DNA from 3 places in the Arthrobacter sp. B10-11 genome. Region 1 is predicted to be linked to each of the others. Evidence: riboswitches for the same ligand, from Rfam matches in the RefSeq annotation. Region 1 holds a riboswitch; each other region holds the start of a gene.

What was found. Region 1 has a riboswitch for thiamine pyrophosphate ahead of thiC (phosphomethylpyrimidine synthase ThiC). Riboswitches for the same ligand answer to the same signal wherever they lie in the genome.
Region 2: another riboswitch for thiamine pyrophosphate. It lies ahead of thiD (bifunctional hydroxymethylpyrimidine kinase/phosphomethylpyrimidine kinase); the one in region 1 lies ahead of thiC (phosphomethylpyrimidine synthase ThiC).
Region 3: another riboswitch for thiamine pyrophosphate. It lies ahead of thiO (glycine oxidase ThiO); the one in region 1 lies ahead of thiC (phosphomethylpyrimidine synthase ThiC).

The regions. Positions count from the first base shown of each region.
Region 1 covers NZ_JAWMTH010000001.1:208,289-212,887, reverse strand. The annotation lists gene ffh (signal recognition particle protein) at 1-142, shown strand, start outside; gene RW112_RS01100 (alpha/beta hydrolase) at 177-911, shown strand; gene thiC (phosphomethylpyrimidine synthase ThiC) at 897-2,681, opposite strand; TPP riboswitch at 2,676-2,783, opposite strand; gene RW112_RS01090 (amidohydrolase family protein) at 2,888-3,970, shown strand; gene RW112_RS01085 (VOC family protein) at 4,055-4,599, shown strand, end outside.
Region 2 covers NZ_JAWMTH010000001.1:101,370-105,968, forward strand. The annotation lists gene thiD (bifunctional hydroxymethylpyrimidine kinase/phosphomethylpyrimidine kinase) at 1-1,522, opposite strand, end outside; TPP riboswitch at 1,505-1,602, opposite strand; gene RW112_RS00555 (Rne/Rng family ribonuclease) at 1,715-4,599, opposite strand, start outside.
Region 3 covers NZ_JAWMTH010000001.1:573,309-577,907, reverse strand. The annotation lists gene RW112_RS02705 (ferritin-like fold-containing protein) at 1-344, shown strand, start outside; gene thiE (thiamine phosphate synthase) at 345-1,019, opposite strand; TPP riboswitch at 1,046-1,165, shown strand; gene thiO (glycine oxidase ThiO) at 1,152-2,459, shown strand; gene thiS (sulfur carrier protein ThiS) at 2,456-2,692, shown strand; gene RW112_RS02685 (thiazole synthase) at 2,698-3,519, shown strand; gene RW112_RS02680 (4a-hydroxytetrahydrobiopterin dehydratase) at 3,558-3,926, shown strand; gene RW112_RS02675 (hypothetical protein) at 3,971-4,273, opposite strand; gene RW112_RS02670 (DUF3107 domain-containing protein) at 4,336-4,560, opposite strand.

The DNA of each region.
Region 1 (4,599 bases):
CCGTGACGCCGAGGCCCGGCGCGCCAGCGCCGGCAAGGCACTTCCCACCGGTGCCGCCTTCGGTCAGCAGGGCGCGGACTTTGATCCGTCCCAGCTCAACCTGCCCAAGGGCTTCGACAAGTTCCTCGGCGGGAGCAAGTAGCTCCTGGCGGCGTACTTTGCCATAGGGTTGGGGCATGTTTAAGCAGCGCGTAGTGTTCGTCCACGGTTCGGGGGCCTTCGGGTCCGCCGCGTGGCCCAAGCAGCACGGCATGGCCCTGGCCTACGACGCTCTGTTCCTGCGCCGCCACGGCTTTGACGCGTCGGCGGAACCCCTCGAGTCGGACTTCCACGCCGATGCCCGGATCGTGCTGGGTGCTTTGGCGGACGGGGGCCGTGGTGCCTCCGGCGGCCATGTGGTGGCCCACGCCCAGGGTGCCATCGCGGCCATGATGGCAGCCGTGGAGCGCCCGGACCTGGTGCAGTCCCTCGTCCTTGTGGAGCCCGCCTGCCTCTCCCTGACCGCTGAACTGCCTGCGAGTGCCGCGCACCGTGCCCTGATGCAGCCGCTGTTCGACGTGCGGCACCAGCTTGGCGACGACGACTTCCAGCGGGAATTCGTCCGGCGTGCCTTTTCCGTGCACAGCGATGGGCCGTCCACGCCGGAGGCGCTCAACGCCGCACGCCGGCTCCGGCTGCAGGCCCCTCCGTGGGAGGCGCCGCTGGACATCGTTCCGGGTGTCCCCACACTGGTCCTCACCGGCGGCTGGGAGCCGCTCTACGAGGAGATCGCCGGCTACCTGCGCGAAACCGGTGCCCTGCACCGCGTTGCCGCGGGCGGACACCGGCCCCAGGACTCGGTGGAGGGCGACCGCTTCATCCGGTTGTTCATCGCAGAAGTAAGCCGCCGCCAGCACTCACGGGCGTCGTAGCTGCAGCTCCGGGAGATAGACCTTTCCGCCGGCTGCCAGGAATTCGTTGCTCTTTTCCCGCATGCCTGCCGCCATCTCGGCGAGGGCCGCCTGGGCCTCGGCTGAACCGTATTCGTCCCTGATGTCCTGGCTGATGCGCATGGAGCAGAACTTGGGCCCGCACATGGAACAGAAATGCGCGGTCTTGGCCGGTTCTGCGGGCAGCGTCTCGTCGTGGAAGGCTTCCGCAGTGACCGGGTCCAGCGAGAGTGCAAACTGGTCCCGCCACCGGAATTCGAACCGGGCCTTGGACAATGCGTCGTCACGTTCGTGCGCGCCCGGGTGGCCCTTCGCGAGGTCCGCCGCGTGGGCGGCGATCTTGTACGTGATCACACCGGTCTTCACGTCGTCCTTGTTCGGCAGGCCCAGGTGTTCCTTGGGCGTGACGTAGCAGAGCATCGCTGTGCCGTAGCGGGCGATCTCCGTGGCGCCGATCGCGGAAGTGATGTGGTCGTAGCCCGGTGCTATGTCCGTGACCAAGGGCCCCAGGGTGTAGAACGGTGCACCCTTGCAGAGTTCCTGCTGGCGTTCCACGTTTTCGCGGACCAGATGGAACGGCACGTGGCCCGGTCCCTCCACCATCACCTGCACATCGAACTCCCAGGCGCGCTGGGTCAGTTCCGCCAGGGTATCCAGTTCGGCGAACTGGGCCGCGTCGTTCGCGTCCGCCGTCGCGCCGGGCCGCAGGCCGTCACCCAGGGAGAACGCGACGTCGTACTTGGCGAAAATTTCGCACAGCTCATCGAAGTGCGTGTAAAGGAAGTTCTCCTGGTGGTGCGAGAGGCACCAGCCAGCCATGATCGAACCGCCCCGCGAAACGATGCCGGTGACCCGGTTGGCCGTCAGGGGCACATAACGCAGCAGGACTCCGGCGTGGATGGTCATGTAGTCCACACCCTGCTCACACTGTTCGATTACGGTGTCGCGGAAGATCTCCCAGGTTAGTTTGTTGGCCTCGCCGTTGACCTTCTCCAGCGCCTGGTAGATGGGCACCGTGCCGATGGGGACGGGGGAGTTGCGGATGATCCACTCACGAGTGGTGTGGATGTCATCACCGGTGGACAGGTCCATCACGGTGTCGGCTCCCCACTGGGTGGCCCACTGCAGTTTGTCCACTTCCTCGGCGATGGAGCTGGTCACGGCCGAGTTGCCGATGTTGGCGTTGATCTTGACGAGGAAGGCTTTGCCGATGATCATCGGCTCGGACTCCGGGTGGTTGATGTTGTTGGGAATGATGGCGCGGCCGGCAGCCACTTCACTCCGGACCAGCTCCACGTCGCAGTTTTCGCGGAGGGCGACGAACTGCATCTCGGGGGTCACCACACCCTGCCGGGCGTAATGCATTTGCGTGACAGTCCTGCCTTCGACGGCACGTCGGGGAACGGGCTGCGCGCCCTTCCACTCCGCGGACGCGGCGCCGCGGCGCACGGCCGACTTGCCGTCGTCGAGCAGGTTCCGTTCCCGGCCGCTGTACGGCTCGGTGTCCGCCCGTGATTCGATCCATCGGGTCCTGAACGGTTCCAGGCCCACCACGGGATCGCTTCCGGGCCCCGCAGTCCGGTACACCCGGAACGGCGCATTTGCTGCCCCGCCGGGGGAGTCCTCCAGGGCGATCTCAGTGACCGGCACCCGGATCCCGGTAGCCTCATCGGTGAGGAACGCCAATGCGTGGGACTTCAGGGACTGCGTTTCTTTTTGGGCAGGGGAGAGCTGTGTTTCTGGTGTATTCACGGAATACTCACTTCCTTCGCCGGCATTACCCGGACAGGTTCAACGGTCGCAGGCTGCGTCAGCCCGATCTCAGCCCCTGCAAGGGCACCCGTGTGGTCGTAGACGAAGCTACCACAAGGCATGGCGCGGGTCCCCAACAACACCGGCTGTGACACCGGGTGCCGGGTGCGGGGCGGTGGCGGGACGGGCAGGGTTAGGCTTGAAGCATGCGTGGCGTCATTGAATTCAGCGGGACCGTGCTCACTGCCCCGGACCGGGAGCGGCGGGGCCTTTGGGCCGTGGACGGCCGGCTGACATTCAGCCGTCCGGCCGCTCCGCCGGACGTGGTGCTTGACGGCTGGGTCCTTCCGGGCCTGGTGGATGCCCACTGCCACATCGGGCTGGGACCCGCCGGTGACGTTCCGGATTCCGTGGCGGAGGAGCAGGCCGTCACGGACCGGAACGCGGGAACACTGCTGGTCCGTGATGCCGGCGCCGTCCACGACACACGCTGGCTCCAGCAGCGCCCGGAGCTGCCCCGGATCATCCGCGCCGGCCGGCATGTAGCCAGGACCGGGCGGTACCTCAGGGGGTTTGCCGTCGAAGTGGAGCCGGACGGCCTGGTCGAGGCAGTGCGGAAGCAGGCCCGCGCGGGTGATGGCTGGGTCAAGCTCGTGGGGGACTGGATAGACCGCGACGCCGGCGACCTCGCGCCGTCGTTCCCTGCCGCCGTGGTGCGGGACGCCGTCCGGGCGGCGCACGATGAAGGGGCCAGGGTGACGGCGCACTGTTTCGCCGAGGACACCCTGGATGACATGCTCGACGCCGGGATCGACTGCATCGAACACGGAACCGGACTCCTGCCCCGGCACCTACCCCGGTTTGTCGACCAGCAGGTTCCGATCGTGCCCACGCTCATCAATATTGCGACCTTCCCGGACATTGCGTCCCGGGCAGAACAGAAGTTTCCGGTGTACGCGGCACACATGCGCGCACTGTGGGAGCGCCGGAACGAACGGATCGTGGAAGCTTTCGAAGCCGGCGTGCCGATCTACGCCGGGACGGATGCGGGCAGCGTCATCCGCCACGGCCGGATCGTGGACGAAATCATCGCGCTCCACACCGCCGGCCTGCCGGCGACGGCGGCCCTCGGCGCTGCGTCGTGGGCCGCCCGGGAGTGGCTGGGAGCGGACGGCATTACCGAAGGTGCCAGTGCCGACGTCGTACTGTGCGACACGGATCCCAGGGTCGATCCGGCCACGCTGCGGGACCTTAGGCACATCGTCCTGCGGGGCAGTCAGCTCCGCTAGGAATAAATTGAAGCTTCAAGTAATTTAACTCTATGTAAGCGTCGCCGGCACCGGCGGCGAAGTTTCGGGAGTTTGGGAGTTGCCATGACCACAGAATCCAGCAGCAAGGACGTCCTGCCTGCCGACCTCGCCATGGGGACGGTGATGCTCAAGGTGGGCGACATCAAGCTGATGACGGACTACTACCAGCGGGCGCTCGGGCTGGAGGTCGTGGCCGAGCAGGACGGCGGCGTGTACCTTGGCCGGCGCGCAAAACCTTTGGTCCACCTGGCACCGGCGCCGGAACTTAACCTCCCGGCCAGGGGTGAAGCCGGGCTGTTCCACACGGCACTGCTCTTCGAGGACCGCCCGTCGCTCGCGGCCACGGTTGCCTCCGCGGCCCGATATGAACCGCGGCTGTTCACGGGAAGCGCCGACCACCTCGTCAGCGAGGCCTTCTACTTCAACGACCCCGAGGGCAACGGCATTGAGCTCTACTGGGACCGCCCGCGTGAGGCCTGGTCCTGGGAGGGTACCAATGTGGTCATGGACAGCCTTGCCCTGCCGCCTCAGCGGTTCCTTCAGGAATTCCTGACCGAAGAGGCGGTGAGCGGGCAGCGCGAGTCCGGCGCCGGCGTCGGCCATGTCCA
Region 2 (4,599 bases), 110 kb from region 1:
GGAAGGCCGTCCGCATGGCCTGCCGTTCCGTCCCGGACGCCGCCCGGGCCGCAGCGTCGGCGATGCGGACCGCCTCCCTGGTGGCTGCGGCGAACTCCTCGTCCGCGTAGGTACGGAGCCACCCGGCGTAAGGGTGGCTGGCCGGCGAGCCGGCCGCCAGGAACTGTCCGTGAAGTGTGGCGCCCACCTCGGCGTACAGCCAGAAGCACGGAAGCACCGCGGCAACGAGCACCCCGTAGCTGCCGGAAACAGACGAAGCGAGGAGATGGTCCACGTAGGACTTGGTCACGGGCCCCAGGCCTGCGTCCACCTTCCGGGTGCTGAGCCACGTCCGGTGCAGTTCGGACTCGACTTCGAGGCATTGCTGGGCCGCGCGCGCCCAGAAAAGCTGTTCGGCCTCGGTGGGGGCAATGGCGGCGGCACGGGACAGGACCCTGGAATAGCCGTTCAGGTAAATGGCGTCCTGGGCAAGGTAATACGCAAAGTGCTGCTCGGTGAGGGTGCCGTCGGCCAGGGCGCGGATGAAGTCCAGCCCGTAGATGTCGTCCAGGTCCGGCCCGGCGTCCTGCCGGAGCACCGCAGCGAACTGCCCTTCGGCCGGCGCGTCCGCGCCTTTGGGCGCGAGATGGTGGAAATGGTGGACCGGGCCGTTGCCTGTTCCCACTTCCAGTGCTTCGGCTTCCCGGAGCGCTCCCTGCAGCCACGGCTTCACTTCCCGCAGGGATGCTTCCCAGTCCCCCAGCCGTGCCTGCGCAGTTGCCATCGCCGAGGACAGCGAACAGCCGGTGCCGTGGCTGTTCCTGGTGGTGATCCGCTCGCCGGGGACTACCACAACGTCCTGGCCGAGCAGCCCTTCGGTGTTGACGAGCGCGTCGGGGCAGGCACCGCCGTCGAGATGTCCGCCCTTGACCAGGACGGTGGTGCCCGCCTGGGCGGCGAGGCGCTTGCCTTGGGCCAGTGCCGCTTCCCAGTCGCCGGCGAGGGGTTCGTTGAGGAGCATCGCCAGTTCTGCCAGGTTCGGAGTGACGAGGTCGGCAAGGGGCAGGAGTTCACGCAGTTCCGCCTCGGCCGCCTCCTGCAGGAGCCGGTCCCCGCTGGTGGCGACCATTACGGGATCAAGAACGACGACGGCGGGACGGGACTTCTGCAGCCAGCCGCGGACGGCGGCAATCACCGCAGAGTCACCCAGCATGCCGATCTTGACGGCGTCAACGCTGATGTCATCACTGATGGCCTCAAGCTGGGCGGTCAGGAAGTCCGCCGGGGGCACGTGGACGGCACGGACGCCGCGGGTGTTCTGCGCCGTCAAGGCGGTGATGGCAGCCATGCCGTATCCGCCGTTGGCGGCAATGCTCTTGAGGTCCGCCTGGATCCCGGCCCCGCCGGACGGATCGGAGCCGGCGATGGCCAGCACCCGCGGCGTACGGCGAAGGAGGGCGCCGCCGGATGATGAGCCGCCGGACGCTGAGGGGGTTGCCGTGGAGGCAGGCGTGGGCAGGAATGATATTGCCAAAGGAGACATCCCTTCGCCGGTGCTAACCGGACAGGTTCAACGGGTGTGGATCTCAGCCGGCCCTGTGCGCGGCACCCCGTGTCAGTCCCCCAGCCTACTGTTTCCCCGCAACGAACTCGCGGGTGCGGCCCGAAACCGGCGTATTGCTACGCCTGCCTCGGACCCCACCCGCGATGTCAGTTTGTGGAACCTGCCCTGAGATCAGAGCTCGGAGGCCGGGACACCTACGCCGAGGATGATCGGTTCGTTGGCGGGTGCCTTGGCAGGCGCGTCCTTCTGAGCCGGCTCGGGTGCCTTTGCTTCGTGGGTGTGACCTGACGCAGGTACCGGAGCAGCCTCGTGGTGTTCCACGGACGTCTCGTTCGCTGCGCCCTGGGCACGGCTGGCGCTCCGGTTGCGGCGGGGGCGGCGCGCCCGGCCCTGCACCGCAGTGTGATCGGTGTAGTCCGCTTCAGCAGCATGCGCTGCCGGCACCTGGGCAGGTGCCTGAACCGCAGGCTGAGCCGCAACCTGCTGTTCGGCAGGTGCCGCCGGAGTTTCGGCCACGACAGGCTCGCCAAGGTGCGCGAAGGCTTCAGCCAGCCGGTCAAGCGTCAGGGAAGCTCCCGGGGAAGGCGCTTCTCCGCCATGCTCAACGAACGGCAACGCCACCTTTTCGCCGCCGAAGGTCAGGACCGCCGCGGGACGTCCGGCAGCAGCCACCTCGGTTTCCGATGCCTTGGACGGGCGTACCGCGGCAGGAGCTGCCTGCGTGGCAGCGGGCTGCGCCGGCGCGGACCCGGGCCTGGCCGGAGTCCCGGCCTGCCCGGAGGGTGCCTGGCCGGAGGATGCCTGGGCTGCCAGTGCCTGGCCTACTGCCTGTGCCGCGGCTGCTGCGGCCGGGGCCGCATGGCCCGCTTCGGCGTCGTGCAGGTGGGCTGCGTGCGCGGCCGCGGCGATGTTCGCCAGCGCCACGCGGGTGGCCTCAGCCTTGGCGTGGCGTTCGGCTTCTGTGGGCTCGTGGTGTGCCGGAGCGGGCGCCGACGGGGCTGCCTCGGAAATCGGCTGGCCTCCCTTGCCGCGGCGGCGGCTCTTGCGCTCCGTCCGGGGCTGCTGCTGCTGGATCTCGGTCCGCTGCACGTGGTGCTCGGCGGCAACGGTGTTGGCGCGGCGGTGCTCCACAGGCTCGTCGTGGGTGACGATGCCGCGGCCGGCACAGGCCTCGCACTGTTCGCCGAAGACTTCCAGCAGCCCGGTGCCCATGCGCTTTCGGGTCATCTGCACCAGGCCCAGCGAGGTCACTTCGGCAACCTGGTGCTTGGTCCGGTCGCGGCCGAGGCACTCCACCATGCGGCGCAGCACCAGGTCGCGGTTCGATTCCAGCACCATGTCGATGAAGTCGATGACGATGATGCCGCCGATGTCGCGGAGGCGCAGCTGGCGCACCACTTCCTCGGCAGCTTCCAGGTTGTTTTTGGTGACGGTTTCCTCGAGGTTGCCGCCGCTGCCGGTGAACTTGCCGGTGTTGACGTCCACCACGGTCATGGCTTCGGTGCGGTCGATCACGAGGGAGCCGCCGGAGGGCAGGAAGACCTTGCGGTCCAATGCCTTGTGGATCTGCTCATCGATCCGCCACGCCGCGAAGATGTCCGTGTCCTTGGTCCACTTTTCGAGCCGGCCCACCAGGTCCGGAGCCACGTACGTCACGTACGCCTCGATGGTGTCCCAGGCTTCCTCGCCGGAGACGATCAGCTTGGAGAAGTCCTCGTTGAAGACGTCACGGACCACCTTGATGGTGAGGTCCGGTTCGCCGTAGAGGAGCTCCGGGGCAAGGATCTTGGTGGACGTGGCCTGGCCTTCGATGCCTTCCCACTGGGCGCGCAGGCGGTTGATGTCGTGCGTCAGCTCTTCCTCGGACGCGCCCTCGGCCGCGGTGCGGACAATCACGCCGGCGTCCTCCGGCAGGCGGTCCTTGAGGATCCGCTTGAGGCGGTTGCGTTCGACGTCGGGCAGCTTGCGCGAGATGCCGGTCATGGAGCCCCCGGGCACGTACACGAGGTAGCGTCCGGGCAGGGAGATCTGGCTGGTCAGGCGGGCGCCCTTGTGGCCGACGGGGTCCTTGGTGACCTGGACCAGCACGGAGTCGCCGGACTTCAGTGCGTTTTCGATCCGGCGCTGCTTGCCCTCGAGATTGACGGCGTCCCAGTTGACTTCACCGGCGTAAAGGACTGCGTTGCGGCCGCGCCCGATGTCGACGAAGGCAGCTTCCATTGAGGGCAGCACATTCTGGACCTTGCCGAGGTACACGTTGCCGATCAGCGAGTCCTGCTGCGTCTTGGAAACGAAGTGTTCCGCCAGGACGCCGTCTTCCAGGACACCGATCTGGATTCTGTCGTCGCGCTGGCGGACGATCATCTGGCGGTCCACGGATTCACGGCGCGCCAGGAACTCGGCCTCGGTGATGACGGTGCGGCGGCGGCCGGTGTCGCGGGATTCGCGGCGGCGCTGCTTCTTGGCTTCAAGCCTGGTGGAGCCCTTGACGGAGGTGACGCGGTTGTTGACCGGGGCTTCGCTGATGGCGCGCGGCGCGCGAACGCGGGTCACCGTGTTGGGCGGGTCGTCATCTCCCCCGCCGGTCAGCTCAAGGTCCTGGTCGCCGCGGCGGCGGCGGCGGCGACGGCGGGAGGTCACGCCGTCGTCCGCGGTCCGGGTGGACTCCTCATCGGTGTCCTCGTCATCGGCAGCACCTTCGGCAGGTTCGGCCTCGCCGGCAGCTTCCCGGTCAGTCACGCGGCTGCGTCCGCGGCGTCCGCGGCTACGACGGCGGCGGGAGCCACCGGCCTCGCCTTCCTCGCCGTCGTCTTCTGTGTCTTCCTCGTCGATTTCCTTGGCTACGGCCGGCGTGGCTGCCGGCCGGATCACGGTGCTCAGGTCCGGGGCCTGGAAGATCATGGAAGTGACCGAACCGGGCTCAAGGAAGAGCGCACCGACGGGGCTGGCGGTTTCGGCTTCGGCAGTCTCATCAGGCTGGGTAGCCGCCGGTGCAGCGGGCGCTTGGGCCGTGGATGACTCCCGGACAGGAGCTTCCCGGGGTGCAGATTCCTGGT
Region 3 (4,599 bases), 370 kb from region 1:
ACCGGGCCATCTCCCGCTACGTCGACGCGGGCACACGGGAACTCATCGAGGAGGTCCAGGCCTCCGATGAGACGACACAGGTGCTCCGCGAACTGCTCAGGGGCGCCTTGGCAGATGATCCCAGGCTCGCCTCCAGGCTTGCGCTATGGGCCAGGCGGCTGCTCGGCGAAGCACTGACGCAGGCGCAGCGGGTCAGCCATGAGCATGCGTTCCTGGGACGCCTGATCGGCGGCGGGGATGGCGGCGGGGACACTGCCGCGGCGAACGAGCTGGTCAGCGGGCTGATCGCCGGGCTGGCAGGGAACCATTCCCGGCGGATGACGGAGCTCGGCCTGGCCGGATAGTCAGGAGGATCCGGCGTCGAGGGCGGCCAGGAGCGACCGCGCAGCTGCGGCAGGATCATCGGCCTCGGTGATGGCGCGGACCACCACGATCCGCTGTGCGCCCGCAGCCACCACCTGCTCAACGTTGCCCAGGTCGATGCCGCCGATGGCGAACCACGGCAGCTGCGTCGTGCCGGCCTCGCCAGCGGCCGCCGCGGCGTAGCGGACCAGGTCGAGGCCGACAGCGGCCCTCCCCGGCTTGGTGGGAGTGGCCCACACCGGCCCGACGCAGAAGTAGTCCAGGCCGCCGGGGCCGCGTGATGCGGCGATGGCGGCATCGATCTGTTCCGGACTGTGCGTTGAGAGGCCGATGACGGCTTCATTGCCGAGGAACTTGCGTGCCGACGCCAGGGGGAGGTCTTTCTGGCCGACATGGAGCACGGGTGCGCCGGAGAGCGAGGCAATGTCCGCGCGGTCGTTGACCGACCAGAGGCGGCCGTGGCGGCGGGCCGCGGCTTCCAGCACGTCGAGCAGTTCGAGCTCTTCGGCCGCTTCCAGGTTCTTGTCCCGGAGCTGGATGATGTCAACGCCTCCGGCATAGGCGGCGTCAACGAAGTCTCCGAAATCGCCACGGTCGGTGCGGGCGTCGGTGCAGAGGTACAGGCGGGCGTCAGTGAGGAGGGCTTGCTCGGTCATGGCACCAGCCTAGTTCCCCTAAACTGATGGAGTACCGCGGGAGCCCGCTGCAGCTGTCACAAAGCTGCAGGGCTGAGAGGGCGTCAGAGCCGACCGCTTGACCTGATCCGGTTAGTACCGGCGTAGGGAAGGATGAGAGTGACCCCGCAATCTCCAGCAGGCTACCCCGCCGCGCGCCTGGACATCAGCGCCGATGTCGCCGTAATCGGAGGCGGAATCATCGGCCACGGCATCGCCTGGGAAGCCCGGCAGTCGGGCAGGTCCGTGGTGATCATCGACGACGCCCCCGGTACGGGCGCGAGCTGGGCCGCGGCCGGCATGCTGGCTCCGGTCAGCGAACTGCACTACCAGGAGGAAGAGCTCCTGGAGCTCATGCTCCACTCCTCGGAGCTTTGGCCCGCCTTCGCCGCCGGACTGCAACGCGGTGCCCCGGCCGGCGCCGGCCCGGACACCGGTTACCTCACGACGTCGACCCTCGCCGTGGGTGCCGACGCCGCCGACCGGCGGGCGCTCGCCGACCTGCGCGGCGCCCAGCGGTCCAGCGGCCTCACAGTGGAACCACTGACAGTCAGGGAAGCACGTGCCCGCGAGCCGTTGCTGAGCCCCGGCATCTCCTGCGCCTTCGACATCCCGGCCGACCACCAGGTGGATCCCCGCAGGCTCCTGGCCCTGATTGCGGACTCCCTGCTGGGCTGCGCCGTGCGTGAGCGGGCCGCCGGCCTGCTCTGGGAGGACGGGCGGGTCACCGGTGTCGGCCTGGCCGGGGGAGGCGCCGTGCATGCCGGGGAGACAATCATCGCCAACGGGCTGGATGCAGCGTCACTCGGCGGACTGCCGGCCGGCCTCCAACTGCCGCTCCGCCCGGTGTACGGCGACATCCTGCGCCTGCGTGTCCCCGCCTACCTGCAGCCGCTGCTGACATCCACCGTCCGCGGCATGGTCCACGGAGTCCCCGTCTACATCGTGCCCCGGCAGGACGGCACGGTGGTGATCGGGGCCACCCAGCGCGAAGACGCACTCTCGGGAGCCGGCAAGGACCAGGCAGGGCCGCCCGGGCCCGAAGGGCTGCCCGGCTCAGCTGTTTCAGCGGGCGGCGTCTACCAGTTGCTTCGTGACGCGCAGGTGCTGGTACCCGCGGTCGCCGAACTGGAACTCCTGGAAGCCACAGCGCGGGCCCGGCCGGGAACACCGGACAACGCGCCGCTGCTGGGGCGCGTCGCGGACGCCGGAACCGGCGGTGACGTACCGGGGCTGATCATTGCCACCGGATTCTTCCGCCATGGCGTCCTGCTCACTCCCGCGGCAGCTTCCATCTGCAGGCAGCTGCTGGACGGCACGGCCGATCCGCGGTGGGCGCCGTTCCGGCCCCACCGGTTTTCCGGCCCTCCGGCCACCCCCGCGAAACTTCCCGCCCCCGCCCCGATCAAGGAAACAGCATGAACATCACACTGAACGGCACGGTCCACGCGGTGGACGACGGCGCGTCCGTCACCACCCTCATCAGCCAGGTCACCGGCAGGAACCTTGCCCCCAACGGGCAGGCGGCCGACGGCCGGAAGCTGGGTGTGGCGGTGGCGCGGAATTCCGAGGTGGTGCCCCGCAGCCAGTGGTTTGTGACGGCGCTCGCCGAGGGCGACGACGTCGAACTTGTTACCGCGGTACAGGGAGGTTGAGCATTATGGCAGGAACTACGGTTGCCGGAGTGGCAGGGACCCCGCAGCAGGCGGCCGCGGACCCGTTCATCGTGGACGGCGTCCCGCTGGGATCGCGGCTGATCATGGGCACCGGCGGTGCCCCCAGCCTGGACGGGCTGGGCGCGGCGCTGCTCGCCTCGGGCACGGAGCTGACCACCGTGGCCATGCGCCGCTACTCGCCGGCCGAAACAGGCTCGCTGTTCCAGCTCCTGGTGGACCACAACATCCGGGTCCTCCCCAACACCGCCGGCTGCTTCACGGCAAGGGACGCGGTCATGACGGCGGAACTGGCCCGGGAGGCGCTGGAGACGGACTGGGTGAAGCTCGAGGTGATAGCCGATGAACACACCCTCCTCCCGGACGCCGTGGAGCTGGTGGACGCCACCGAGCAGCTGGTGAACCGCGGATTCAAGGTGTTCGCCTACACGAATGACGACCCCGTGCTGGCGCTGCGGCTGGAGAACCTTGGCGCCACCGCCGTGATGCCCCTCGGGGCGCCCATCGGCACGGGACTGGGCATCCTGAACCCGCACAACATCGAACTCATCGTTTCCCGGGCATCCGTTCCCGTGGTGCTGGATGCCGGCATCGGCACGGCGTCCGACGCTGCCCTGGCCATGGAGCTGGGCTGCGACGCGGTGTTGCTCGCAACGGCAGTGACCCGGGCGCAAAACCCGGCGATGATGGGGGAGGCCTTCAAACACGCCGTTATCGCCGGTAGGCTGGCGAAATCGGCCGGCCGGATTCCACGCCGCGAGCACGCCCTTGCGTCGTCTGCCATGGAGGGCCGGGCGGAGTTCCTGTAGCAGGAAATTCCGGCAGCAACGAGCAAAGGGAGCCAGCGGTGACCGGCAAGGAAGACGTTCTTACCCGACCCCAGGTCGACGCCGCACTGGCGGACCTTCCCGACTGGCGATACCGGCTGGGCGGCCTGGTGACCGTCTACAAGACGCCGACGGCGGCTGCAGCGCTCCAGCTGATCGCCGCAGTCGGGCAGATGGCTGAGGAACAGAACCACCACCCGGACCTGGACTGGCGCTATAACCGCGTCTTCATCCGCTACACCTCGCACGACGCCGGTACCGAAGTGACGCAGCGTGACGTCGCCGCTGCGGCGGCCGCCAGCCGGGCAGCTGCTGCTGTCTCGGCGACTGCGGAGCCTGGCCGCTACCGGTCAGCAGAGATCGCGGGCGACACCGGCAACCCGGACTAGCGGACAACCCGGACTGGCGGCCGGAGCGGATCCGGCACTGCGTGTCAGAGCCGCAGTGCGGCCGTCAGCTGCTTCGTGTCCTGCAGGGCGCGCTTGCGGCCCAGGTACACCGAGGCGGCGAGTGCCGCCCCGGTGCCCAGGACCATGGGAAGCACCCACGGGATCCACGTCAGGCCGGGCTGGTACCCAAGCCCTGCGGCCATGAAGATGACCCAGCTCAGCATCCCCACGGTCAGGGAAACGCCCGCCGGCATGGCGATGCCGTACTTCGCGTGCCGCCGGTCGTTGGCCCAGACAACAAAGCCTGCGGCCACGGTGACCAGGGCCACGATTACCAGGGAAAGCATTCGGCGAACTCCTTGCTGCAGAGTGGGTGCGGGTCAGGGCGGGTGGACAGGGCTGGAACGGCCTAAAGCTGGCCGAAACCGACGCGGCGGGCTTCCTCGGCCCCGATTTCAACGTAGCCCAGCACGTTCGCGGGAATGATGACCACGCGGCCCTTGTCGTCAGCCAAGCGAAGTTCAGCGCCCTTGGCAATGGATTCCTCGACGAGCTTTGCCACAGCGTCAGCATCCTGAGCCGATTCCAGCACAATTTCGCGGCCGATGTTCTGAATGCCGATCTTTACTTCCACAGCGAGGCCTCCCAGCCAATCAAAGTTCTAAAGGTGTTC